Linked DNA regions of Minwuia thermotolerans. The protein of the gene in region 1 interacts with the protein of each later gene in a pairwise test. Links are inferred from orthologs where the notes say so. Each region holds a gene or a part of one and is shown on either strand. Other genes may lie near its edges. The genes, in order: eno and rpe.

What was found.
Region 2: the proteins of eno (region 1) and rpe interact in binary tests that used the Escherichia coli proteins (3 or more experiments, as listed by UniProt). The link is inferred for Minwuia thermotolerans from one-to-one orthologs.

Annotation. Positions count from the first base shown.
Region 1 is NZ_PIGG01000031.1:87,718-98,455, reverse strand. Bases 1-2,970 are described here. They hold eno (phosphopyruvate hydratase), read left to right. Parts: upstream 1-833; coding sequence 834-2,108; downstream 2,109-2,970. Other genes in these bases: CWC60_RS08340 (CaiB/BaiF CoA transferase family protein), read left to right, coding at 2,193-2,970; kdsA (3-deoxy-8-phosphooctulonate synthase), read left to right, coding at 1-622. Also shown: more of CWC60_RS08340, read left to right, coding at 2,971-3,347; CWC60_RS08335 (SDR family NAD(P)-dependent oxidoreductase), read left to right, coding at 3,349-4,107; CWC60_RS08330 (ATP-binding protein), read left to right, coding at 4,207-6,498; CWC60_RS08325 (coiled-coil domain-containing protein), read left to right, coding at 6,503-10,738. UniProt on the Escherichia coli protein: Catalyzes the reversible conversion of 2-phosphoglycerate (2-PG) into phosphoenolpyruvate (PEP). It is essential for the degradation of carbohydrates via glycolysis.
Region 2 is NZ_PIGG01000026.1:295,716-308,684, reverse strand. Bases 5,629-8,493 are described here. They hold rpe (ribulose-phosphate 3-epimerase), read left to right. Parts: upstream 5,629-6,651; coding sequence 6,652-7,335; downstream 7,336-8,493. Other genes in these bases: CWC60_RS07220 (heparinase II/III family protein), read left to right, coding at 7,356-8,493; CWC60_RS07230 (RsmB/NOP family class I SAM-dependent RNA methyltransferase), read left to right, coding at 5,629-6,603. In the rest of the region: CWC60_RS07265 (TIGR03617 family F420-dependent LLM class oxidoreductase), read right to left, coding at 1-37; CWC60_RS07260 (cytochrome P450), read right to left, coding at 69-1,319; CWC60_RS07255 (CaiB/BaiF CoA transferase family protein), read right to left, coding at 1,408-2,592; CWC60_RS07250 (gamma-glutamyl-gamma-aminobutyrate hydrolase family protein), read right to left, coding at 2,770-3,537; CWC60_RS07245 (LolA family protein), read right to left, coding at 3,534-4,148; CWC60_RS07240 (DUF1674 domain-containing protein), read right to left, coding at 4,138-4,317; zinc metalloprotease HtpX, read left to right, coding at 4,400-5,326; more of CWC60_RS07230, read left to right, coding at 5,323-5,628; more of CWC60_RS07220, read left to right, coding at 8,494-9,005; purH (bifunctional phosphoribosylaminoimidazolecarboxamide formyltransferase/IMP cyclohydrolase), read left to right, coding at 9,002-10,588; CWC60_RS07210 (DMT family transporter), read left to right, coding at 10,730-11,632; CWC60_RS07205 (CaiB/BaiF CoA transferase family protein), read left to right, coding at 11,672-12,859; CWC60_RS07200 (MaoC family dehydratase), read left to right, coding at 12,856-12,969. UniProt on the Escherichia coli protein: Catalyzes the reversible epimerization of D-ribulose 5-phosphate to D-xylulose 5-phosphate.

The DNA.
Region 1 (10,738 bases):
TGGCCTGGGACTGGAGAAGTCGCTGGCGATCTTCGACGAGATCCGCCGTGATATCGGCCTGCCGGTGCTGACCGACGTCCACAGCGAGGCCCAGTGCGCCGAGGTCGCGCCGCATGTCGACGTGCTGCAGATTCCGGCCTTTCTCTGCCGCCAGACGGACCTGTTGCTCGCCGCCGGGGAGACGGGCTGCGCCATCAACGTGAAGAAGGGCCAGTTCCTGGCGCCCTGGGACATGGTCAACGTGGTCGACAAGATCCGCTCCACCGGCAACGGCAACGTCTCGGTCTGCGAACGCGGCGCCAGCTTCGGCTACAACACGCTCGTCACCGATTTCCGTAGCCTGCCGATCATGGCGGAACAGACCGGCTGCCCGGTGGTGTTCGACGCCACGCACTCGGTGCAGCAGCCGGGTGGGCAGGGCGGCAGTTCCGGCGGCGACCGGCGCTTCGTGCCCTGTCTGGCGCGGGCCGCAGCCGCCGTGGGGGTCGCGGCGATCTTCATGGAGACCCATCAGGACCCGGACCACGCGCCGTCGGACGGACCGAACATGGTGCCGCTGGACCAGCTCGAGGGTCTGATCGCCACGCTGAAGCGTTTCGACGGGCTCGCCAAGTCGCTCTGAGGCGATGGACCGCCGCCCGCGCCAGCCCCACCGCGAGTCGCCGCGTTTCCGCAAGGGCCCGCCGGACTGGCGCTAGGTGTGGCGCTTTGCCCGCGCGCCCATGATCGCCTTTGTCATTTTCGCCCTGCTGGTTTACCTCTTGCAGCGCCTCGGTTTCGCCTGACCGCCGGACAGCAGGAAAACAAGACAACAAGCCATAGTGAGGGTTCCGATGACCGCCATCATCGACATCATTGGCCGCGAGATACTCGACAGCCGCGGCAACCCGACCGTCGAGGTCGAGGTGCATCTGGAGACCGGCGGGTTCGGCCGGGCCATGGTGCCGTCGGGGGCTTCCACGGGCGCCTACGAGGCCGTCGAGAAGCGCGACGGCGATGAGCGCTATGGCGGCAAGGGCGTGCGCCAGGCCGTCGAGGCGGTCAATGGCGAAATCTTCTCCGCCATCTCCGGCATGGACGCTACCGACCAGCTCGCCATCGACCGCATGCTGATCGAGCTGGACGGGACGCCCAACAAGTCGCGTCTCGGCGCCAATGCCATCCTTGGCGTCAGCCTGGCCGCGGCGCGGGCGGCCTCCGACGCGCTGATGCAGCCGCTCTACCGCTATGTCGGCGGCGTCTCTGCGCGCACCCTGCCGGTGCCGATGATGAACATCCTGAATGGCGGCGCCCACGCCGACAATCCGATCGATATCCAGGAATTCATGATCATGCCGGTCGGCGCGGAGACCTTTTCCGAGGCGCTTCGCTGCGGCGCCGAGATCTTCCACTCGCTGAAGAAGCGGCTGCAGGACGCCGGCCACAACACCAATGTCGGCGACGAGGGCGGTTTCGCGCCATCTCTGAAAAGCGCCGACGAAGTCCTTGGTTTCATTATGTCGTCGATCGCCGCCGCCGGCTATCTGCCGGGCGAGGACGTGTTCCTGGCGCTCGACGCCGCGTCGACGGAGTTCTTCGAGAACGGCCGCTACGAGCTGAAAGGCGAGGGCAAGTCGCTCGACGCCGAAGGCATCGTCGAATACTACGCCGACCTCTGTTCCCGCTATCCGATCATCTCCATCGAGGATGGCTGCGCCGAGGACGACTGGGTCGGCTGGGCGGCGCTGACCGAGCGTCTGGGCGACAGGATCCAGCTTGTCGGCGACGACCTGTTCGTCACCAATCCGGAGCGGCTGGCTGACGGTATTGCGCGCGACGTGGCGAACTCGATCCTGGTCAAGGTCAACCAGATCGGCACCCTCTCCGAGACGCTCGAGGCGGTCGAACTGGCGCACACGGCCGCCTATACCGCGGTGATGTCGCACCGTTCGGGCGAAACCGAGGACTCGACGATCGCCGACCTGGCGGTCGCCACCAACTGCGGCCAGATCAAGACCGGCTCGCTGGCCCGCTCCGACCGGACGGCCAAGTACAACCAGCTTCTCCGCATCGAGGATCAGCTCGGCCCCGACGGGATCTACGCCGGCCGTTCCATCCTGCGGGTGTGAGGCGCGCGAAAGCCGCCTTGAGTGGGGCCCGATAAGCGGGCACTCTCCGCCTCAGCAAGTGGTTTGCACGGGGAGGAAACAATCATGCGCGGTCAGGGACCCCTCAGCGGGATCAAGGTAGTCGAACTGGCGGGCATCGGCCCGGGGCCGATGTGCGGCATGCTGTTCGGCGATCTGGGCGCCGACGTCATCCGCATCGACCGCCAGGAGGCGGCGGATCTCGGCATTGACCGGGGCAGCAACAAGTGGGACCTGCTCAACCGTTCCAAGCGGTCGGTGGCGGCGAATCTCAAGACCTCCGAAGGCGTCGAGACGGTGCTCAGCCTGGTCGAGAAGGCCGACATCCTGATCGAGGGCATGCGTCCGGGCGTCACCGAGCGTCTCGGCCTGGGGCCCGACGAATGCTGGGCGCGCAATCCGCAGCTGGTCTACGGCCGCGTCACCGGCTGGGGCCAGACAGGGCCGATCGCACACGCGGCCGGACATGACATGAACTACATCGCGCTCACCGGCGCGCTGCACGCCATCGGGCGCAGCGACAGCGGGCCGGTGCCGCCGCTCAACCTGGTCGGCGATTTCGGCGGCGGTGCGCTCTACCTCGCCTTCGGTTGTCTCGCTGCGGTGATCGAGGCCAGGGAATCCGGCAACGGCCAGGTGGTCGACGCGGCGATGATCGACGGCGCCTCCAACCTGATGACTGCGATCTACGGCATGAAGGCGGCCGGGCGCTGGAAGCAGGAGCGAGGCTCCAACATCCTGGACACCGGCGCGCATTTCTACGACGTCTACGAGACGAAGGACGGCAAGTACGTCTCCATCGGCTCCATCGAGAAGAAGTTCTACGCCGAACTGCTCGAGAAGACCGGCATCGACCCCGCGGAGATGTCGGAGCAGATGAACCCGGAAAAATGGCCCGAATATTCGGAAAAGCTCGGGAAGGTCATCAGGACGAAGACCCGCGACGAATGGACGGAGATCATGGAAGGTTCCGACGTCTGTTTCGCGCCGGTTCTGGATATGGACGAAGCGCCGGAGCATCCGCACAACAAGGCGCGCGAGACCTTCATCGACATAGACGGGGTGGTGCAGCCGAACGCCGCGCCGCGCTTCTCCCGCACGCCCAACGGCCGGCCGACGGTCGCGCCCGATCCGGGTCAGAACACCGACGAGGTGCTGACCGAGTGGGGCTTTACCGGCGATGAGATCGAACGGCTGAAGGCCTCCGGCGCTGTCCGCTGACATGGGCCGGCTCGACGGCAAGGTCATCTGGATCACCGGCGCGGCCTCCGGGCTGGGCCGGGAATCCGCACTGCGCTGCGCTGCCGAGGGCGCCCGCCTTGTCGTCACCGACCTGGCCGCGCCGGATACCGTTGCCGCCGAGATTGCGGATGCGGGCGGGGGAGTCCTGGCCCTGGCGCAGGACGTCACTGTCGAAGGGCGCTGGGACGAGGTGGCCGACGAGGCGGAAGAGGCCTTCGGCGGCTTCGACGTTTTGGTGAACAATGCAGGCCTGGGTGAGAACCGGCCCCTGGCCGAGACCACGCTCACCCAGTGGCGGCGCGTGCAGTCGGTCAATCTCGATTCGGTCTTTCTCGGGACCCGGCTCGCTTTCCGCCGCATGCGGCCTGGCGGTTCGGTGATCAACATCTCCTCGATCCTCGGGCTGGTGGGCAACGCCGGCACGGCGGCCTACTGCGCATCGAAGGGCGGGGTCCGGCTGCTGAGCAAGTCGGCCGCGGTCGAAGCCGCACAGGCGGGGCTGACGATCCGGGTCAACTCGATCCATCCGGGCTACATCGAGACGCCCATGGTGGTGAATGCCGTCAACAAGCGTCCCGAGCCCGATCAGGTCATGGCCTACATCGCCAGCCGGCATCCGGTCGGCCATCTGGGCGAGCCCGCCGACATCGCCCACGCCGTGGTCTATCTTGCGTCCGACGAGAGCCGGTTCGTCACCGGCGCCGAAATGGTCGTCGATGGCGGTTACACCGCCTGGTGAGGCGCGCCCGGGCCGCCCCGCGCCCCGGAAGATTGCCCTTGGCGGCCGGTCGTGACACCTTGACCGGTCAGGGGGCAGCGCTTGGGAGTGGGCGTCGGTATGGACAGCGTCGGCGCTTCGCAGAACATCGGCGATAGTGCGCTTTCGGCCGTCGACGCGACGCCGCGGCGGCCGGCGGGAAGCGCGGGCGATTCGTCGTCCCTCGACCGCGATTCCCGCATCCGCGCGGCCATGATCGCGGAACTGATCCGCGATTCATCCCGGCTGCGGGTCAGTCCCTTCATTCTGGTCGCGATTCTCGGCACCGTCTTCGTCGACCGCGCACTGTGGCCGACAATCGTCCTGATCGTCGGCGCGGCCCTGTTCACGATCGCCGGCGACCGGTTGCGAAAGGCGTTCGAGGCGGCAGGCACCGCGCCGGAAAACGCCGAGGCCTGGGGCCTGCGGTATGTCGCGCTTTCCGCTGTGGTCGGGGTGATCTGGGGTTCTTGCCTGGCGGGCTATTTCGACCCCGGTTCCTATCCGCATCAGGCGTTTCTGGCCCTGCTCACCTTCGGCTCGCTGTTTGCCGCCATCGTCCACAGGGCGCTCTATCCGCCGGCCTTCATCGCGCTCGCCGTGCCGACGGTTGCGCCGCTGCTGCTCATGCTCGCGCTGACTGGTGACGAACTCGGCATGGCCACAGCCGCCATGGGTCTGCTGGGCTTCGCGGTGCTGCTGGGCTGGCTGCGCATCCTCAACAAGCGGTTCAGGGAATCCTTCTCGCTCCGGTTCCAGAACACGGACCTGATCGAAAGGCTGGAGGCGGCCCACCGTTCGGCGGAGACCGCCCGGCAGGCGGCGGAGGCCGGCGACCGCACCAAATCCGAATTCCTCGCCACGATCAGCCATGAACTCCGCACCCCGATGAACGGCATCATCGGCATGACCGGATTGCTACAGGGCACGAAGCTCGACCCGCAACAGCGCTCCTACGCCGACATCATCAAGGAATCGGCGGACGCGCTGCTCAACCTGATCAACGACATCCTGGACCTGACCAAGTTCGAATCGGGCCGGGTGGAACTGGACGACAGTCCTTTCGAACTGGCCCGAACCATCGAAGGGACCGTCGGCCTGATGGCGGAACGGGCGCAATCCAGCGGGCTCGAACTGGCCAGCTACATCGCCCCGGAGGTGCCGGACATCCTGACCGCCGACGCCGGACGGTTGCGCCAGGTGCTGCTCAACCTGCTCAGCAACGCCATCAAGTTCACCGAGGAGGGCTCGGTCACGCTGACGGCGACGCTGGCGCCGCAGTCGCGCGCCATGCTGCGCATCGAAGTCACCGATACCGGCATCGGCATTCCCGCCGACGTTCTGCCCCGCCTGTTCCGCCCGTTCAGCCAGGCGGGCGGCATTTCCAGACGGTTCGGCGGCACGGGACTCGGGCTCGCGATCTCACGCCGCCTGGTGGACGCCATGGGTGGCGAGATCTCGGTCGAAAGCGAGGATGGCGGCGGTTCGACCTTCCGCGTCGACCTGCCGATACGATCCGGCAAGCAGGCGCAAGCCCCCGACTCCCTCGATGGTGTCAAGGTGATTCTGGTCGGTCCGTCCGGCGTGGTGCGCGAAGTTGCCGCCCGCTATGCCGAATGCTGGGGCGCGGCGGTGCGATCCACGGACGACCCGGCGGAGGGACTCCGTCAGCTGCGGGCCGCCGGCGGCGATTCGGTCGCCGTGATCGACTGGCGCGTGAAGGGCGGCGCGGGGGATCTGGCGACGCGGGTGCGGGCGGATGCCGCCCTGAAGCGCTGCCGGCTGGTCCTGACCGTGCCGGTGGGCGTCGTCGAGGCGGTGCCTGAGGCCGAAGACGCCCTGTTCGATGCGCGGTTGCTGCAGCCGGTGCGCCGCGCCCGATACCATCGGGCGCTGGCGGGCGGACCGGCCGAAGCGGCGGACGAGAGCGCCCGTCCGCGCCGGACCGTTGCCGCCTCCGGCGCGCGCCTGCGCGTTCTGGTGGTCGACGATGTCGCCGTGAACCAGAAGCTCGCGGCCTCGATCGTGGAGATATCCGGCCACGAGGCCGTGGTAGCGGGCGGCGGCCGCGAGGCGTTGCAGGCCCTGCGCACGCTGCCCTATGACCTCGTACTGATGGACGTCGAGATGCCGGAAATGGATGGCCTGAGCGCGACCCGCGCCATCCGGCAGATGCCGGGCGCCGCCGGCGCCATTCCGATTATCGCGATGACGGCCCATCCGGGCGACGAATATATCTCGCGCTGCATGGACGCAGGCATGAACCGTTATCTGGCCAAGCCGCTGGACGCCGCGGAACTGATTTCGATCCTGCAGGAGCATGCGGACCGCGCCGCGAGTCTGCCGCCGGGCGACACTGCCGAAGGAGACTGAACCGATGCTGCTGAAATGGTCGGGACGTTCGGAAGAGGAAGCGGTTCGCGCGGAGGCGGCGGACGAGGCTGCAGCCGCGGATATCGGCAGGGTCCGGCGCGTCACCGCCGTGGTTCTTGGCGGTGCGACCGTTGTCTGGGCGGTCCTGGTCTGGCGCTACATCGCCTGGTCGGTGGGCTTCGGCTCGCTCGGCCTGATGCTGCCGCACGAAGTGGCGTTGCTGGTGCTTGCGGCCTTCACGCCGCCGCTGTTCCTGTGGCTGGCCGGTTTCCTCTACTGGCGGAGCGTCGAGGCGGGCCGCAGCCGAGCCGCCCTTCTGGAAGTGCTGTCCGATATCAGCGGTCCGAACGCCGAGGCGGAGGCGAAACTGAACGCGGTGGCGCTTTCGCTGCGCCGGCTGAGCCAGACCGTCGAGTCGGAACTGTCCAATGCGCTCGCCCGCGTGGAATCCCTGGACACACGCATCGGCGCCGGGGCGGAGGCGCTGTCGCGCAACGCCGCTGCCGCCGGCGGCCGGGCCGACGATGTCTCCGCGCTGCTGAGCGATGCTCTGGCGGAACAGAACCGGCTGCTGGCGGAGTTCGAGCGCGTCGGCGAACGGGTGCGCGAGCTGGGCCGGACCGAGAGCGGCAATCTGAGCGCGACCGTGGCCCTGGCCGAACGGCGCACGGCGGAGATCGGCGCCGCCCTGGAGTCCAAGGTGAAGGCTGCCGGGGAAACCGTTGAAATCGTGGCCAGAAGAGCAGAGCAGATCGGCCATTCCATCGATCAGCCGCTCGGACGTCTGCGCGAAGAGAGCGACCAGACGGTGCGCCGTATTGCGGGCGCCACACAGGATCTCAAGGCCAGGATCGAGGCGCTTTCCCAGGAGATGGCGCGGACGGCCGATCAGTCCGGAGCGGTCGGCAAGGGCGTCGATGACAGTCTTGTACGGGTGCGGACCGCTGCCGGCGAGATCCGCACCCTGATCGGCGATCTGGATCAGACCACGCGGGATCGGCTCGAGGAATTGGGCGAACTGGCCTCGGGGGCCATGCGGGCGTCCGATCAGGCGGCAGGCCGCGTCGACAGGCGGATGGCCGAACTGGCGGGCTCCCTCGACAGCATCAATGTCGGCGCCGGGGAAGCGGAGCAGGCGCTGCTGGCCGCGGTCGAACAGGCCCGGGCCGCGGTCGACCTGTTCCGCGAGCATGCCGAGGCCGCAGGCGAGACGGCGTCCGCGACTGCAGATCGCACCGAAGGGGCCGCAGCCCATGTGACCGAAGCCGGCGCAGCCTTCGCCGCTGCGGGTCGGCAGATCGAAGCCGCCGACGTCAGGTTGTCTACCGCGCAGGAGCGGATCGACGCCACCGTTTCGCATCTGTCGGGCGTGGTCGAGGAAGGCATGGCCGGTCTGGAGGAGCGCGTCCGCGAGGTCGCCAGCTTCGCCGAAGCGGCGACAGAGCGGTCGGCCGAACGGCTGGCCGCGGTCTCCGGCGGGCTCGCCGGGACCGCCCGCGACCTGGAGAAGCAGATCGCCTTCCTGGAGCAGCGGACCGAAGCCTCCGGGGAGAAGGGTCGGGAGACGTCGGCGCGGCTCTCGGCGCGCGTAGCCGAACTGTCTGCCGCGCTGGAGGAAGTCGGGCTGGAAGCCGCGCGCAGCGATGCCGGTCTGCGGGACCTGGCAGAACGCGGCCAGGCCGCCGTCCGCAGCCTGGGCGAAGCGTTGGACGAGGTCGCCCGCGGTGCCGAAGGCAGCGAGGAACGCGCCCGGCAGTCGGTGGAGTCGATCGAGGGCGCGGCGCGTTCGCTGGTGAGCGCCGGCGACCGCGTTGACGAACGTCTGGCGCAACTGGGCGACGTCGTGACCCTGCGCACCGGCGAACTGGAAGACATCGCGGCGCGGATCGCCGCGGCGGCGCTGGCCGCGGAACAGGGGGCGGCCGAACGCCTGGAACAGGTCGCCGACCGGGTGGAGCATGCGACGTCGGCGGCGGGCGGATCCTTTGCCAGGCTGTCGGACGATCTGTCGGCATTCATGTCTGACCTTCAGAGTCGGACGGGAGCCATGCGGGCGACGGTGGACGAGGCCACGGGCGCATCCGACCGGGCCTCGGCGCGGCTGTCAGAATCGGTCGCCGAACTGGCCCTGCTGCTCAAGGACATCGAGCAGGCCGTGGGCGGCGCGGGCGAGAACATGTCGACGCTGGATGGTCAGGTGCGGGGTCTGGCCGCCGCGATCCGCCACAGCATCGAGGAGAACCTGGACGTCCTGGAGGGACGCAGCCGGGCGGTGACCGCGGAACTGACCGCGCGTTCGGGGGACCTCGAGGAAGCTTCGGGCCGTCTGGAGGAACGCGCTGCGCTCTCGGCGGAACGGCTGGTTGCGGTCGAGGGGCGGCTTGGCGCACAGGCGCGGGAGACGGAGGATGCCTTCGGCGTGTTCGTGGATCTCTGGCGCGACCGCACCGAGGGACTGGAAGGGATGGCCGGCCGACTCCGCGCTTTGGCCGAGGGCTTGGACGGGGAGACGGCGGCCAGACTGGAAGGCGTCATAGGCGGGCTCCAGCGGGCAGTGGACGAAACCCGGCGCGCTGTCGGCAGCCTGGAGACGGAGAAAACCGGCCTGCAGAAGATCAGCTCGGATCTGGGCGAGAATCTGAGCGGCGCCGCGGCGGAACTGGAACTGAAACTGTCGGCGGCGGCGGCCACGGCGGATGGCGCCGCCGGGCGGCTGGCTGAGCGGATCGGCGAGCTGGAAGCGGCTGTCGACAGTCTGGACGCCGCCGCTCGCGCCGGCGCCGAAGGGGCCGGGGAACGCACGCGCGATGTCCGTGCCCTGCTGAGCGATGTCACCGATTCGTCTTCCGTGCTTGGCCGCGAGATCGTGCGTATCGCCGAACTGGGCGACCGGACGGCGCAGTCGCTGGAGGAGAACGGCAGCCGCCTGGGCGAGACCGCCGACGGCATGCAGCGGCAGATGACGGAGGCCGCCGGACGGCTGGCCGGGGAGGGCGACCGCATTGCAGGGGTGCTGGAACGGCTGCAGGAACATGCCGGCGGCGCCGACGAGGCGCTTTCGGCATCGCTTTCGGGCCTTGCCCGGAAGGTCACCGAAGCGAGCGAACTGGCCCGTATCACCGCGGAAAGCCTGGAGGTCGGCAGCGGCGCGCTGACCGAGGAAGCCGAACGCGTGCGCGACAGGATCATGGATCTGACCGCCCGGCTGCAGCAGGAGATCGACGGGCTGGACGAGCGGGCCGGCGCGGTTTCCGGCCGGGTTCTCGGCGCCGCCGACGAGATCGAACTCAGGGCCACCGCGCTCAGCGCCACGGCCGACAGCGCCGCCGATGCGAACCTGGAAAAGGCAGAGGCGATCGCGCGGCAGATGCAGGCGCTCACCGATCGCAATCAGGCGTCCCAGGCCATGCTCGAGCGGACCGCGGAGCGCATTGCCGAAGCGGCGAATTCCGGCGAGAACTCCGCCAAGTCCGCCAGCGCCGCGATGGAAGAGGCGGCGAGCGCCATGGCGGCGGCGCTGCCCAAGGCCGGCGAGGTGGAGATCGCCGCCGGGCGGCTGGCCGACGCCAGCGCGTCGATGCGGGAAGATCTTGTCCGGACGTCCGAGGAAAGCCTGGAGCGGGCACGGCGCCTGTCGGAGGAGCGGGACGCCTTCGCGGCCGAGCACGAGCGGCTGGCCAAGACAGTCACCGCGAATGCCCAGCGTCTGGCCGGTGAGCTCGAACAGGCCCGGGCGCGGATGTCCGCTTTCGTCAATGCGGGCGAGGCTGCGGGCGCCAGCGCCGAACAGGTGACCCGCCGCCTGGAGGTTCAGGTCGAAAAGAGCGAGCAGGTCGCGGCGACGCTGGGTGAGCGCGGCAGCGAACTGGAAGCCCTGCTTCAGTCGCGCCTGGCCGCCGTATCGGAGGCCGAGGCAGCGGCGACACGCGCGGCGGAGACACTGCGCGCCGGCTTCGAGGCGGAGGCCGAACGGCTGCAGGCGATGCGCGAGAGCGCGGCGGAAGGCGGCCGGGAACTGACCGGGACCATCGCCGTCGCGCTGTCCGAGTTGCAGCAGAAATCGGAGGCCTTCGAAACCAGGATCGAGACGCTCGGCGCCGCCTCGGCCAGGCTGAACGAGGATCTGGTCGCGACGGTCCGCGCCATGACCGAGGAGGTCGAGCGCACCGGCGAGGCGGGCCGGGCGCTGACCGAGACGGCCGAGAAGTCGGACACGGCGATGACCCGCCAGCGCGAGGCG
Region 2 (12,969 bases), on another replicon or contig:
CGTCCACCCCCGGAAACAGCGCCCCGTCGATCTTCATGCAATCCTCCCCTTCGCGTCCGTCGCCCGGTTCAGCGCGAGACGCGCACCGGCAGCCGGCTGATCCCGTGTATCAGATTGGAATAGACGCGCTCCGGCCCGCCCTTCACCTCGATGGCGCTGAACCGCGACAGCGCTTCCTCCCACAGGATCCGCAGCTGCAGGTCGGCCAGCCGGCGGCCGACGCAATGGTGGATGCCGAAGCCGTAGGAGAGATGCTGGCGCGGACGGCGGCGGTCGACGATGAAACGGTCGGGTTCGTCGATCACCTCCTCGTCGCGGTTGCCGGAAATGTACCAGAGCACGACCTTGTCGCCCTTGCGGATCGTCTGGCCGCGGAATTCGACGTCGCGCGTCGCCGTGCGGCGGAAGTGCACGATGGGCGACTGCATGCGCACGATCTCGGACACCATGGAAGGAATGAGATTCGGGTTGGCGCGCACCTTCGCCATTTCGGCCGGGTTGTTGTGCAGGAACCAGACGCCGCCGGACATGGAGTTCCGGGTCGTGTCGTTGCCGCCGACGATGAGCAGCTGCAGATTGCCGAGAAACTCCTCGGCGTCCATATGGCGAGTGTCCGGGGAGTGGGCCAGCATGGAGATCAGGTCGAAGCGCGGCTCCGCGTCGACGCGTTCGTCCCAGAGGCGCTTGAAATAGTCATAGCACTTCTGCAGCTCCTGACGCCGCTTCACCGGGGAATCGATCGGCCCGCCCGCGCGGCTGTCGGCGGTGACCACGTCCGACCACCAGGTCAGCAGATGCCGGTCCTCCCACGGGAAGTCGAACATCGTCGCCAGCATCTGGGTCGTCAGCTCGACGGAGACCGTCTCGACCCAGTCGAAGGTCTCGTCCAGCGGCAGGTTGTCCAGCACACGCCCCGTGCGTTCCCGGATCGTGTCCTCCAGCGTCTTCAGGCTGGTCGGCGACACCATGGGGCTGACCGCCCTGCGCTGACCGGTATGCTTCGGCGGGTCCATGGTTATGAACGCCGGCGAAGTGAACTCGGGCGAAATGTCCGCCATCGTGACGCCGCCATGGCTGGAGTCCGACGAGAAGGTCTCGGTGTCCAGTTCGACTTCGACGATGTCCTTGTACTTCGTGATCGACCAGTAGGGGCCGTAGCGGCTCTGCGCGCAGTAGTGGACCGGCGCGTCCCGGCGCAGCCGCGCCAGATAGGGCCAGATCGTGTCGTCCCTGAAGCGTTCCGCCAGGCTGATGTCGATCGCGTCCAGCGGCAGCGATTCCGCATCCGCCTGTGGATCGAATTCCGCGACTGCGCTCATCGAAGCCTCCCCCGGTCTTGCGGCCCATCCTCCCCAGGCGGGCAACGCTGATCCTAGACCCGGCGCGCATCGAGCGCGAGGCCAAGTGTCAGCCGACGGCTTTCGCCCCGCGCAGGCGTTCGATCTCGTCGGCGGCGTAACCCGCCTCGGCCAGGATCTCGTCGGTGTGTTCGCCCAGAGCCGGCGCGCCGCGGCGGTATTCCGGTGTCGTGCCTTCGAAGCGGGCGGCGGTCCGCGTCTGGCGCAGCCGGCCGGCGACCGGGTGGTCGTGCTCGCGCAGGATATCGGAGGCCAGGATCTGCGGATGCCGGATCACGTCCTTGCGGTGCAGCACCGGGGCGCAGGGCACGCCGGCGGGCTCCAGCAGCCCCATAAGTTCGTCGGTGGTGCGGTCGCGCAGCACCGACTGGATCAGCTCCAGGCGCGCATCGATGTTGAGATCGCGCAGTTCCGTGGTGGCGAACCGTTCGTCCTCCAGCCATTCGGGCTTGCCCATGGTCTCGCAGAAGGCGCGCCACTGGCGGTCGGTCATGACGGCGACCGACATGTGGCCGTCCTTCGTCTCGTAGATCAGGTCGATGAAGCTCGCCGCGCGCTGCTGGCTGACCTCCTTGCCCACATAGGTCTGCGCGCCCATGTCGGAGGCCCAGAGAAAGGCCAGTACGGAGTCGAGCATGGAGAGCTTCACATGCTGCCCCTGGCCCGTCCGTTCCTTCGCCAGCAGCGCCGCCGTGATGGCCTGGCTGGCGGTCACCGCCGTCAGCTTGTCGGGCACGATGGTGCGGATCAGCCGCGGCCGTTGCCGGTCCGAGCCGCCCTGGACCGAGGCGAGCCCGGACAGCGCCTGCACGATCGGGTCGTAGACAGGCTTCTGCGCGAAGGGACCATTCTCGCCGAAACCGGAAATCGAGACGTAGACAATGTCAGGCTTCACTTCCCGGATGGCATCATAGCCGACGCCGAGACGGTCGACGACGCCGGGGCGGAAATTCTGCACCATGGCGTCGGCGGTCCGCGCGAGCCGCTTGATCACCTTCACGCCTTCCGCACTCTTCAGGTCGAGCGAGATGGAGCGCTTGTTGCGGTTGTTGTTGAGGAAACTGGCCGAGACCCCGTTCTGCCTGTTGCCGGCCTGACGGGTGAAATCGCCGGTCCCCGGCGGCTCGACCTTGATCACGTCAGCGCCCTGGTCGGCCAGCATCATGGTGCCGAAGGGGCCGGAGATCACCGCGCTGAGATCGAGGATGCGGATGCCGTCGAGGGGTCCGGCCATGGGCTCTGTCTCCGTGTCGTGCAGATACCGCCCATGGTGGCGCGAAATCGGGCGGGGGCAAGTGCAACGCCATTGCCGGCGCACTCGGGCCAGGACCCGAGGGCCCAGGACAGACATCCATCCGGGTGCTCGGGTCAAGCCCGAGCACGCCGTCCTCTTCGCTTGTCCAACGACTGACTACCCTGCCACGGATTCCAGGCGCTGGCGGCAGGCGTCGCCGAAAGCGCGCCAGATCTTCTCGTGCACCGGGTACTTTCCCGGATCGGCCTCGGCGTGCCATTGCACGCCCAGGGCAAAAGCCTTGGCGCCGCGGACGCTGACCGCCTCGATCGACCCGTCGGCGGCGGTCGCTTCCACCACGAGCCGGTCGGCGACGCGCTTGACCCCCTGGCCATGCAGCGAGTTCACCTTGACCTCGCGGGCGCCTTCCAGGATGCGCGCCAGCAGGCCGTCATGGCGGATGGCGATGCCGTGGCGCGGCGCGAGCTGTTCCTCGACCGGCTTCTCGCGCGGGCGGCGGTGGTCGAACTTGCCGGGAACATGGCGCAGATGCTGATGCAGCGAACCGCCCAGGGCGACGTTCATTTCCTGGATGCCGCGGCAGATGCCAAGCAGTGGCACGCCGTGCTCCAGGCAGGCGTGGGTGAGCGCGAAGGCGGTGGTGTCGCGGCCGGCGTCGCGCTCGCCGCTTTCGGCCTCCTCGTCCTCGCCGTAGAGATGCGGCTGGATGTTCGACGCGCCCCCCGTCAGCACCACACCATGAATTCCGGCAACCAGACTGCCGATGGCGGAGATGTCGAGCAGCGCCGGCAGCAGCACCGGCGTGGCCTCGGCGTAGTCGACCGCCGAGTGGATGTAATTCTCGCCGGAGGCATGGAAACGGTGACCGTCGAGTTCGCGCCGGTTGGTGGCGATGGCCACGACGGGCCGGATCGCAGCGCTCATGGGCTGGTCGCCCAGGGGGCCTTGGGCTCGTCGAAGCGGAAGGCATCCCGCGGCAGTTCGCGGTTCAGGCTGAGATCGGTCAGCGCGACCTGCGTCTCCTGCTCCTGCGCGTCGACCAGTCGCCAGCCGCGCAGCGTCATCGGATCGGTGGTGAAGTGGAAGGTGATCGCGCCCTGTTCCGGGTCGTCACGGTCGCGCACCCGGAAGCGGACGGTATTGCCCTCCTCGCGGACCTGATCTACCACCGTGTCGCGGAGAAGGTCGACATCCCGCCGCACCAGGTAGCTGAGCGGCGTGTCCGACAGTGGCCATTGCGAAAGCTGGCCGACCTCGTAGTCGATGAAGCTCACCAGCGCGCCGTCGGAGACCAGCAGGATCTCGGAGGGTGGCGCATAGTCGAAGCGGATCAGCCCCGGCCGGCGCAGCATCAGTTCGCCCTCGGCGACGCCGCCGTTCGGCGCCTGCTGCACGAAGTCCGCACTCAGGGTCTCGATATCCTGCAGGTACTGCTCCGCCGCCCGGACCGTGGCGCGCTCCTCGTCCGTCAGCGCCAGCGCGGGCTGCGCCAGCAGAAACGCCGCCGCGAGGGCGGCCAGCAGCCTAGAAATCACTGATGATCCCCTTGTTTTCCCAGTCGCCGTATCGCGTCGGCTCCGGGCCCTTGCGGCCTTCCCGCTCGCCCGGCGCCTGCTCCAGCCTGTGCGCGGCCTTACGGCGGCGCAGCTTGCCGTCTTCCGTCTCGTCGAACTCCGGGTTATCGGCTTTTCCTGTATCGGTCATGAACGGCCTTCCGTTGAATGCTTGCGCGGCGGTACGGGAGCCTTAGATATTAGCGGACGCAACGCCTTCAACACGGAAAATCATGAACTACGCACGCACCGCGCTGCTGCTGGCCGCGATGACGGCGATCCTGATGACCGCCGGTTACCTGATCGGCGGCCAGGGCGGCCTGATCATCGCGCTGGTCGTGGCCTTCGCCATGAACGCCTTCTCGTTCTGGAACGCCGACAAGATCGTCCTGCGCATGTACCGCGCGAAAGAGGTCGACAGCCGCTCCGCGCCCGAGTTCCACGGCCTGGTGGCGGACCTCGCCACCCACGCCGGCCTGCCGATGCCGAAGGTCTATCTGATCGAGTCCGACCAGCCCAACGCCTTTGCCACCGGCCGCAGCCCCGACAAGGCGGCGGTTGCGGCGACCACCGGCCTGTTGCGCCGTCTGAACCGCAACGAGATCGCCGGCGTCATGGCGCACGAACTGTCCCACGTGAAGAACCGCGACACGCTGACGATGACGGTCACTGCGACCATCGCCGGCGCCATCGGCATGCTGGCCAACTTCGCGCTGTTCTTCGGCATGTTCGGCCGCAACGACAACAACCCGCTCGGTTTCGTCGGCACGCTGCTGGTCGCCATGCTGGCGCCGGTCGCGGCCATGCTGGTGCAGATGGCCATCAGCCGCACGCGCGAATATTCCGCCGACCGGGGCGGCGCCGAGATCTGCGGCAACCCGCTCTGGCTCGCATCGGCGCTGGAGAAGCTCGACGCCTACGCCCGCGGCATCGACAACCACCGCGCCGAGCGCAACCCGGCAACGGCCCACATGTTCATCATCAACCCGCTGCACGCCCATTCGGTTGACGGCCTGTTCTCCACGCACCCGGCGACGGCGAACCGGGTCGCGCGGCTACGGGAGTTGGCTGGTCAGATGCAGGACCGCGCCGCCGGTCCCCGCGCTACTTCAGTTCCGGTCACCGATCCCGGCCCGACGCGCAACAGGCCCTGGGGTTGAGCCCCCCTCCCCCCGCAAGGGCGGCTGCGCTCGACACCCTCAGGCGTGTCCTCGACCGGGGCCAGCCGCTCGACGAGGCGCTGACGTCGGCGGCGGGGCGGCTGGAAGACCGCGAGCGCCGCTTCGTCCGCGCCATCGCGCTGGCCAGCCTGCGCCACAAGGGCTCCATCGAGCACCTGATCGCGCGCTACCTCTCGCGGCCATTGCCGAAATCGGGCCGCGACGCCCATCTGGCGCTGCTCGCCGGCGCGGCGCAGCTTCTCTTTCTCGGCAGTCCCGCGCATGCGGTGGTCAACGAACAGGTCAACCTGCTGGGCCAGCGCAGCAAGTTCCGCGGCGTGGTCAACGCGGTGCTTCGCCGCTTCGACCGCGACGGCCGGCGCGAGATCGGGCAGCCCGAAGCCCGAAGCCACGACCTGCCGGACTGGCTCGCGCGGCGCTGGCGCGCCCGCTTCGGCGAGGACACGCTGTCGGCCATCGCCGGCGTCTTGTGGCAGGACGCCGTACCGCTCGACCTCACCGTGAAATCGGACCCGGACGGCTGGGCCGCGCGTCTGGGAGGCGAAGTCCTGCCCACAGGCTCGGTCCGTATCGCCACCGGGGGACCTGTGCCGGACCTGGAAGGCTTCGACGAGGGGCGCTGGTGGGTGCAGGACGCCGCCGCCACCCTGCCCGTGCGGCTGTTCGGCGATCTCTCCGGCAGATCCCTGCTCGACGCCTGCGCTGCGCCCGGCGGCAAGACGGCCCAGGCCGCGGCCGGCGGCGCGCGGGTCACGGCGGTCGACCGCTCGCCCAAACGGCTGCAGACCCTGCAGTCCAATCTGGATCGCCTGGAACTCGAGGCCGAGACGGTCGCCGCCGACTTCCGCAACTTCGACCGCGAAGAGGTCTTCGACGCGGTGTTGCTGGACGCGCCCTGCACCGCGACGGGTACGCTCCGCCGCCATCCCGATATCGGCTGGCTGCGCGGCGAGGCCGACGTTGCGGCGCTGTCGGGCGCGCAGGACGAACTGCTGGACCGCGCCGCCGGTTTCGTCGCCCCCGGAGGTACACTGGTCTACTGCACCTGCTCCATGGAGCCCGAGGAGGGCGAGACGCGCATCGCCGCCTTCCTGGCGCGGCATGAAGGCTTTCGCCGCGCGCCCGTCGACGCGGCGGCGCTGGGCCTGCCGTCCGACGCGGCAACCGCCGAGGGGGACCTTCGGACCCTGCCCAGCCATCTCGGCGAACGCGGCGGAATGGACGGATTCTTCGCGGCCCGGCTTGTGCATGCTTGATACCCGGCCACATTGTCGGGCAGCCGCGAAACTGGTAGGGAAGGCGCCATGAAGACACCCATCATCTCGCCTTCGATCCTCTCCGCCGATTTCGCCAATCTGGGAGAGGAAGTGCAGGACATCGACGCCGCCGGCGCCGACTGGATTCACGTGGACGTCATGGACGGCCATTTCGTGCCCAATCTCACCATCGGCCCCGCCGTCATCAAGGCCCTGCGAGGCCATACGCAGAAGCCCTTCGACGTGCATCTGATGATTTCGCCGGTCGACAGGTATGTCGAAGCCTTCGTCGATGCCGGCGCCGACATCCTGACCGTGCACGGCGAGGCCGGCCCGCATCTGCACCGCACGCTGCAGCTCATCCGCAGCTTCGGCATCAAGGCCGGGGTCGCGCTCAATCCCGCGACGCCGTGGCAGTCGGTGGAACCGGTGATTCACGATCTCGACCTGATCCTGGTCATGAGCGTCAATCCGGGCTATGGCGGCCAGAAGTTCATCCGCAGCCAGCTCGACAAGATCTCGGCCCTGCGCGGCCTGATCGACGGCTGCGAGGTCGACGTCACCCTGGAGGTCGACGGCGGCGTCAACGCCCAGACCGCGGTCGACGTGCTGTCCGCCGGCGCCGACGCGCTGGTGGCGGGGACGGCGGTCTTCCAGGGCGGGCCCGAGTGCTACGCCGGCAATATCGAGGCGCTGCGCGGCGCCGCCAACGCAGCCGACGCCGCCGACTGACAATACGGGAACCAGGGACCATGCGCGGCGTCCGGGACATCATCTACGGCAGCGCCCTATACCGCATGAGCCTGAGGGGCAGGTTTCATCACGGCCTCGCTTTCCAGCCGGCCGATCCGTGGGATGGCGACGCCGCCCGCGCCAACGAGCTGTTCCGCGGCATCTACAGTTTCGGCGGGGAGGTCGTGGATGTCGGGCCCAGCACGCCCTGGCCGGGACATCGCGGCTCCGAGAGCTGGCGCGCCGCACTGCAGGGCTTCGACTGGCTCCGCGATTTCCGCGCCGCCGGCGGCGACGCCGCCGAACGCGCCGCCCGCTCTCTCGCCGGCGCCTGGCTCACCCATTGCGGACAGTACGAGGCCTTCGCCTGGCGCCCCGACATCCTGTCGCGCCGGCTGATCAACTGGTGCCTGAACGCGGACCTGCTGATCCGCAACGCCGAACTGACCTACCGCTCCAACCTGCTGCGCTCGCTGGGCCGGCAGGCGCGGCATCTGGCGCGCACGGCCGACAAGGCGCCGCCTGGCCCGCCAGCGATCAAGGCGGCCGCAGGGCTGGCGCTGCTGGGCTATTGCCTGCCCGAATCGCGCGCCTATGCCGAAACGGGCCTGCGGCTGCTGACCGATCAGACGCAGCGGCAGATTCATTCCGACGGCGGTCATGTCAGCCGCGATCCGGAGCTGCTGCACGCCGTATTGCAGGATCTCGTCCTGCTGAAGCGGGTGATGATGGAGGTGGGCGAACCGCCGCCGGAGCCGCTGGTCCACGCCGTCGACCGGATCACGCCGACGCTGCGCATGTTCCGCCATGGCGATGGCGGTCTGGCGCTGTTCAACGGCGCGACCGAAGGCGATCCGGCCGCGATCGAGGTTACCATCAAGCGCTCCGGCGTACGCGGCCGGCCTAACCTGTCGGCGCCCCGCACAGGCTTCGAACGGATGGAGGGCGGCCGCACGGTCGTCGTCGCCGATTTTGGCGGCCCGCACCCGGAGGCCGGCGTCGGCCATGCCGGCCTGCTCAGCTTCGAACTGAGCCACCGGCGCGAACGCATCGTGGTCAACAGCGGCAGCGCCCGCCCCCCGGCGGCGCAGTGGTCGAAGGCGCTGGCGTCGACGGCGGCACACTCCACCCTGACGGTCGCCGACACCAACGCCATCGCGGTGCCGGAAGCCGGGCGCAAGCGACGCCGGCGCATGGCTGCCGAGGCGACGCGCACGGAATCGACCGACGCCACCTGGCTGGAAATGAGCCATGACGGCTATCGCGGCAGTTTCGGCCTGGTGCACCGCCGACGGCTCTACCTCGACGCCACTGGCGGCGACTTCCGCGGCGAGGACGTACTGGAGCCGCTGGAGCGCAGAACCGGCCAACCTACGCCCTTTGCCATCCGCTTCCACCTGCACCCCCTGGTCCGGGCCTCGCTCTCGCAGGGCGGCACGGCGGTGATTCTCAGCCTGAAATCGGGCCGCGGCTGGCGGTTCCGTGTGGCGGGCGCGGCGCCACAGCTCGAGGAAAGTATCCATCTCGGCGATGGTTCGCCGCGCCGTAGCACCCAGATCGTGCTGGCGGGCAGCCTTGCGGAAGAATCGGTTGCGGTGCAGTGGGCTTTCGGGCTGATTGACGGCCCCGAGGGACAGGAAGAAGCCGCGCAGGAGGGCCTGGAACTATGACCGACACTACGTTCGCGCCGAAGCGCGCGCTGATCTCGGTTTCCGACAAGTCGGGGCTGGACCGGCTGGGTCGGTTCCTGAAATCGAAGGGCGTGGAAATCCTGTCCACCGGCGGCACCGCCCGGGCGCTCGCCGACATGGGCTGCGACGTCACCGAGGTGAGCGATCACACCGGCTCGCCGGAGATGATGGACGGCCGCGTCAAGACGCTGCACCCGAAGATCCACGGCGGCATCCTGGGGCTGCGGGACGCCGAGAGCCACGTGAAGGCGATGAAGGACCACGACATCGCCCCCATCGATCTCGTCATCATCAACCTCTACCCCTTCGAACAGACCGTTGCCGCCGGCGCCGACCGTACGACCGCGATCGAGAACATCGACATCGGCGGACCGGCGATGATCCGGTCGGCCGCCAAGAACCACCGCTTCGTCGCCATCGTCACCGACCCGGCGGACTATGACGGGCTGATGGAGCAGTGGCGCAACGAAGGCGGGCTGACGCTGGACTTCCGCGAGCATCTGGCGGCCAAGGCCTTCGCCAGGACCGGCGCCTACGATTCCGCGATCACCGCCTGGTTCGCCGGCCAGTCCGACGAGATGCCGGGCCGATTCGCCGTCTCGGCAGGCCCGGCCCAGCCGCTGCGCTATGGCGAGAACCCGCACCAGATGGCGGCCTTCTACCCCTCCGGCGATCTGCGTCCCGGCGTCGCCAGCGCGCGCCAGCTCCAGGGCAAGGCGCTGAGCTACAACAACCTGAACGACACCGACGCGGCCTATGAACTGGTCGCCGAGTTCGACGCCCGCGACGCGGCGGCCGTGGCCATCATCAAGCACGCCAATCCCTGCGGCGTCGCCACCGGACCCAGCGTGGCCGAGGCCTATGCGCGGGCGCTGGCCTGCGATCCCGTCAGCGCCTTCGGCGGCATCATCGCGCTGAACCGGCCGTTGGAAGCGGATGCGGCGGCGAAGATCACGGAGATCTTCACCGAGGTCATCATCGCCCCCGGCGCTTCGGAAGCAGCCATCGAGATCGTGGCGAAGAAGAAGAACCTGCGCCTGTTGCTGACCGACGGCCTGCCCGACCCGGCGGCGCCGGGCCTGGCCTACAAGGCGCTGGCCGGCGGCGTGCTGGCCCAGTCGCGCGACAACGGCCGGGTGACCAAATCCGGCCTCCGGATCGTGACGAAGCGCGCGCCGAGCGACGCCGAGATGGCGGACATGATCTTCGCCTTCCGCGTCGCCAAGCACGTCAAGTCCAACGCCATCGTCTATGTCCGCGGCCAGCGCACGGTCGGCATCGGCGCCGGCCAGATGAGCCGGGTCGATTCCGCGCGCATCGCCGCGCGCAAGGCCGAGGACGCCCGCGAGGCCGCCGGCGACGCCGAAAGCTGGACCAAAGGCTCGGTCGTCGCTTCCGACGCCTTCTTCCCCTTCGCCGACGGCCTGCTGGCGGCGGTCGAGGCCGGCGCGACGGCGGTGATCCAGCCCGGCGGCTCGGTCCGCGACAACGAGGTCATCGCGGCAGCCGACGAGGCCGGTCTCGCCATGGCGTTCACCGGCATGCGCCATTTCCGGCACTGATCGAGTGCAGAACCAGACGAATCTGCCTGTCCCGATCCCCCTCCCGACCCGCATGACGCGGGTCCTCCCTCCCCCCTGCCCAAGGGGGAAGGTCGGGACGGGGGATCGCCGGCGCTCTACCCGCTCCATCGGGAAATCTGCGTGAAGCTGTCTCCGACATTGGCCGGCGCGGCGCTGGTCGTGCTGTCAACGATGGGCTTCAGCGTCATGCACGCCATGATCCAGTATCTCGGCAAGCAGGGCCTGCACGGCTTCGAGATCGCGTTCTTCCGCAACCTGTTCGGCATCGTCGCGCTGACGCCGATCTTCATCCGCTACGGGCTTGAGCCGTTCCGCACCACCAAGATCAAGCTCCACTTCGCCCGCGGCGCGGTGAACGCGGTCGCCATGCTGCTGTTCTTCTATGGCATCACGACCGGCATCGCGCTGGGCCTCGTACAGTCGCTCAGCTTCACCGCGCCGTTGTTCACCTCGCTGCTGGCGGTGCTGTTCCTGGGCGAGAAGATGCGCGCCCACCGCTGGACCGCGCTCGCCATCGGCTTCCTCGGCACGCTGGTGATCCTGCGCCCCGGCATGTCCGCCATCGAACCCGGCGCGGTCTACATCCTGCTGGCGGCGATGATGTGGGGCGTGGCGATGACGATCATCAAGCGCCTGACCGACACGGACTCGGCGATCACCGTATCGCTCTACATGGTGCTGATGCTGACGCCGATCTCGGGCATCGCCGCCGCCTTCGTCTGGACCTGGCCGACGGCGGAGCAGTTCATCTGGCTCGCCGCCATTGGCGTCATCGGCACCTTTTCCCAGATGGCGTTCGCCCAGGCCTTCCGGCTGGCCGACGCCACCGCCGTTCTGCCTTTCGATTTCTCGAAGCTGTTCTGGAGCGCGCTGCTGGGCTGGTTCTTCTTCGCCCAGGTGCTCGACCTCTGGGTCTGGATCGGATCGGTGATGATCTTCGCCGGCGGCTTCTACATCGCCTACAGGGAACGTAAGATCACGGGCAAATCGCCGCCGGTGCGGGAACCGGCCAGACCGGTCTGAAGCCGGCGCACGCGGAACGAGGGGAGGAACGTGAGGGGCATGACCGATTATGCGAGACCCTATCGGGGATTGAAGGTCCTCGACATGAGCCAGGGAGTGGCCGGCCCGCACGCCGGCATGCTGCTGGCGCTCTACGGCGCGGACGTCATCAAGGTGGAGCCGGAAGCCGGCGACTGGATCCGGCCGATCGGCGTGCGCTACGGCCAGCACTCGGCGCACGGCGTCTACTACAGCCGCGGCAAACGCTCGATCGCCCTCGACATGAAGTCGGAGGCGGGGCTGGAGATCATCTACCGCCTGGCCCGCGACGCCGACGTGGTGATCGAGAGCTTCCGGCCCGGCGTCGCCGACCGGCTGAAGATCGGCTACGAGGATATCCGCCGCATCAACCGCCGGGCGCTCTACCTTTCGGTCAGCGGCTTCGGTCAGGAAGGCCCCTACCGCGAACGTCCCTGCACGGACACCGTCGCCCAGGCCTTTTCCGGCCTGATGAGCGTCAACACGGGCAATGACGGCGCGCCGGTGAAGGTGGGCGCGGTGCTGGTCGATTCCATCACCGGCCTGTTCGCCTACCAGGCCGTCGCGACGGCCCTCTACGCCCGCGGCCAGACGGGCGAGGGCCGCCACATCGACGTCAGCCTGATGCAGGGCGCGGCGGCCATCCTGGCGCCCAAGATCCTGGAAGCGCATCTGCAGGGCGGCACGCCGCAGGCCTTCAATCCGCCGGCCGGCAACTTCGAGACGAAGGACGGCTGGATCGCCGTGACGCTGGTCCGCGACGCCGAATTCGTGAAGACCGCGCGGCTGATCGGCCTGCCGCACCTGGCCGACGACCCGCGTCTTCAGACCTTCGCCAACCGCGCGGAACACCTGGATGAACTGATGGATCAGCTCCGGACGCGCTACCGTGAGAAGACCACGGCCGAGTGGATGGCGATCCTCAAGCCGGAAGGCATTCTCTGCGAGCCGGTCAACACCTTCAACGACTGGCTGGCCGACGAGCATGTCCGCGCCGTGCAGGCCGCGCCTGCCGCCGATCAGCCGGGCGTGGGCGAAAGCCCGCTGGCGCGGGTGCCCGGCGCACCGCAATCGCCGGCCGACATCGGCGACGCGCCGGGGATCGGCCAGCATGGCGACGCGATCCTGGCCGAGCTGGGCTACGCGCCGGACGAGATCGCCGATATGGCGGCCAAGCGCGCCGTCTTTCTGGGGGAGAAGACCACATGAGCGAGTTCAGACCCGAAGAACACCGTATGTGCGAAGCTTCCTATTTCGAGGACCTGGAGGTTGGCCGGACCTTCTACATCAACTCCCGCACCCAGACGGACGCCCTGTTC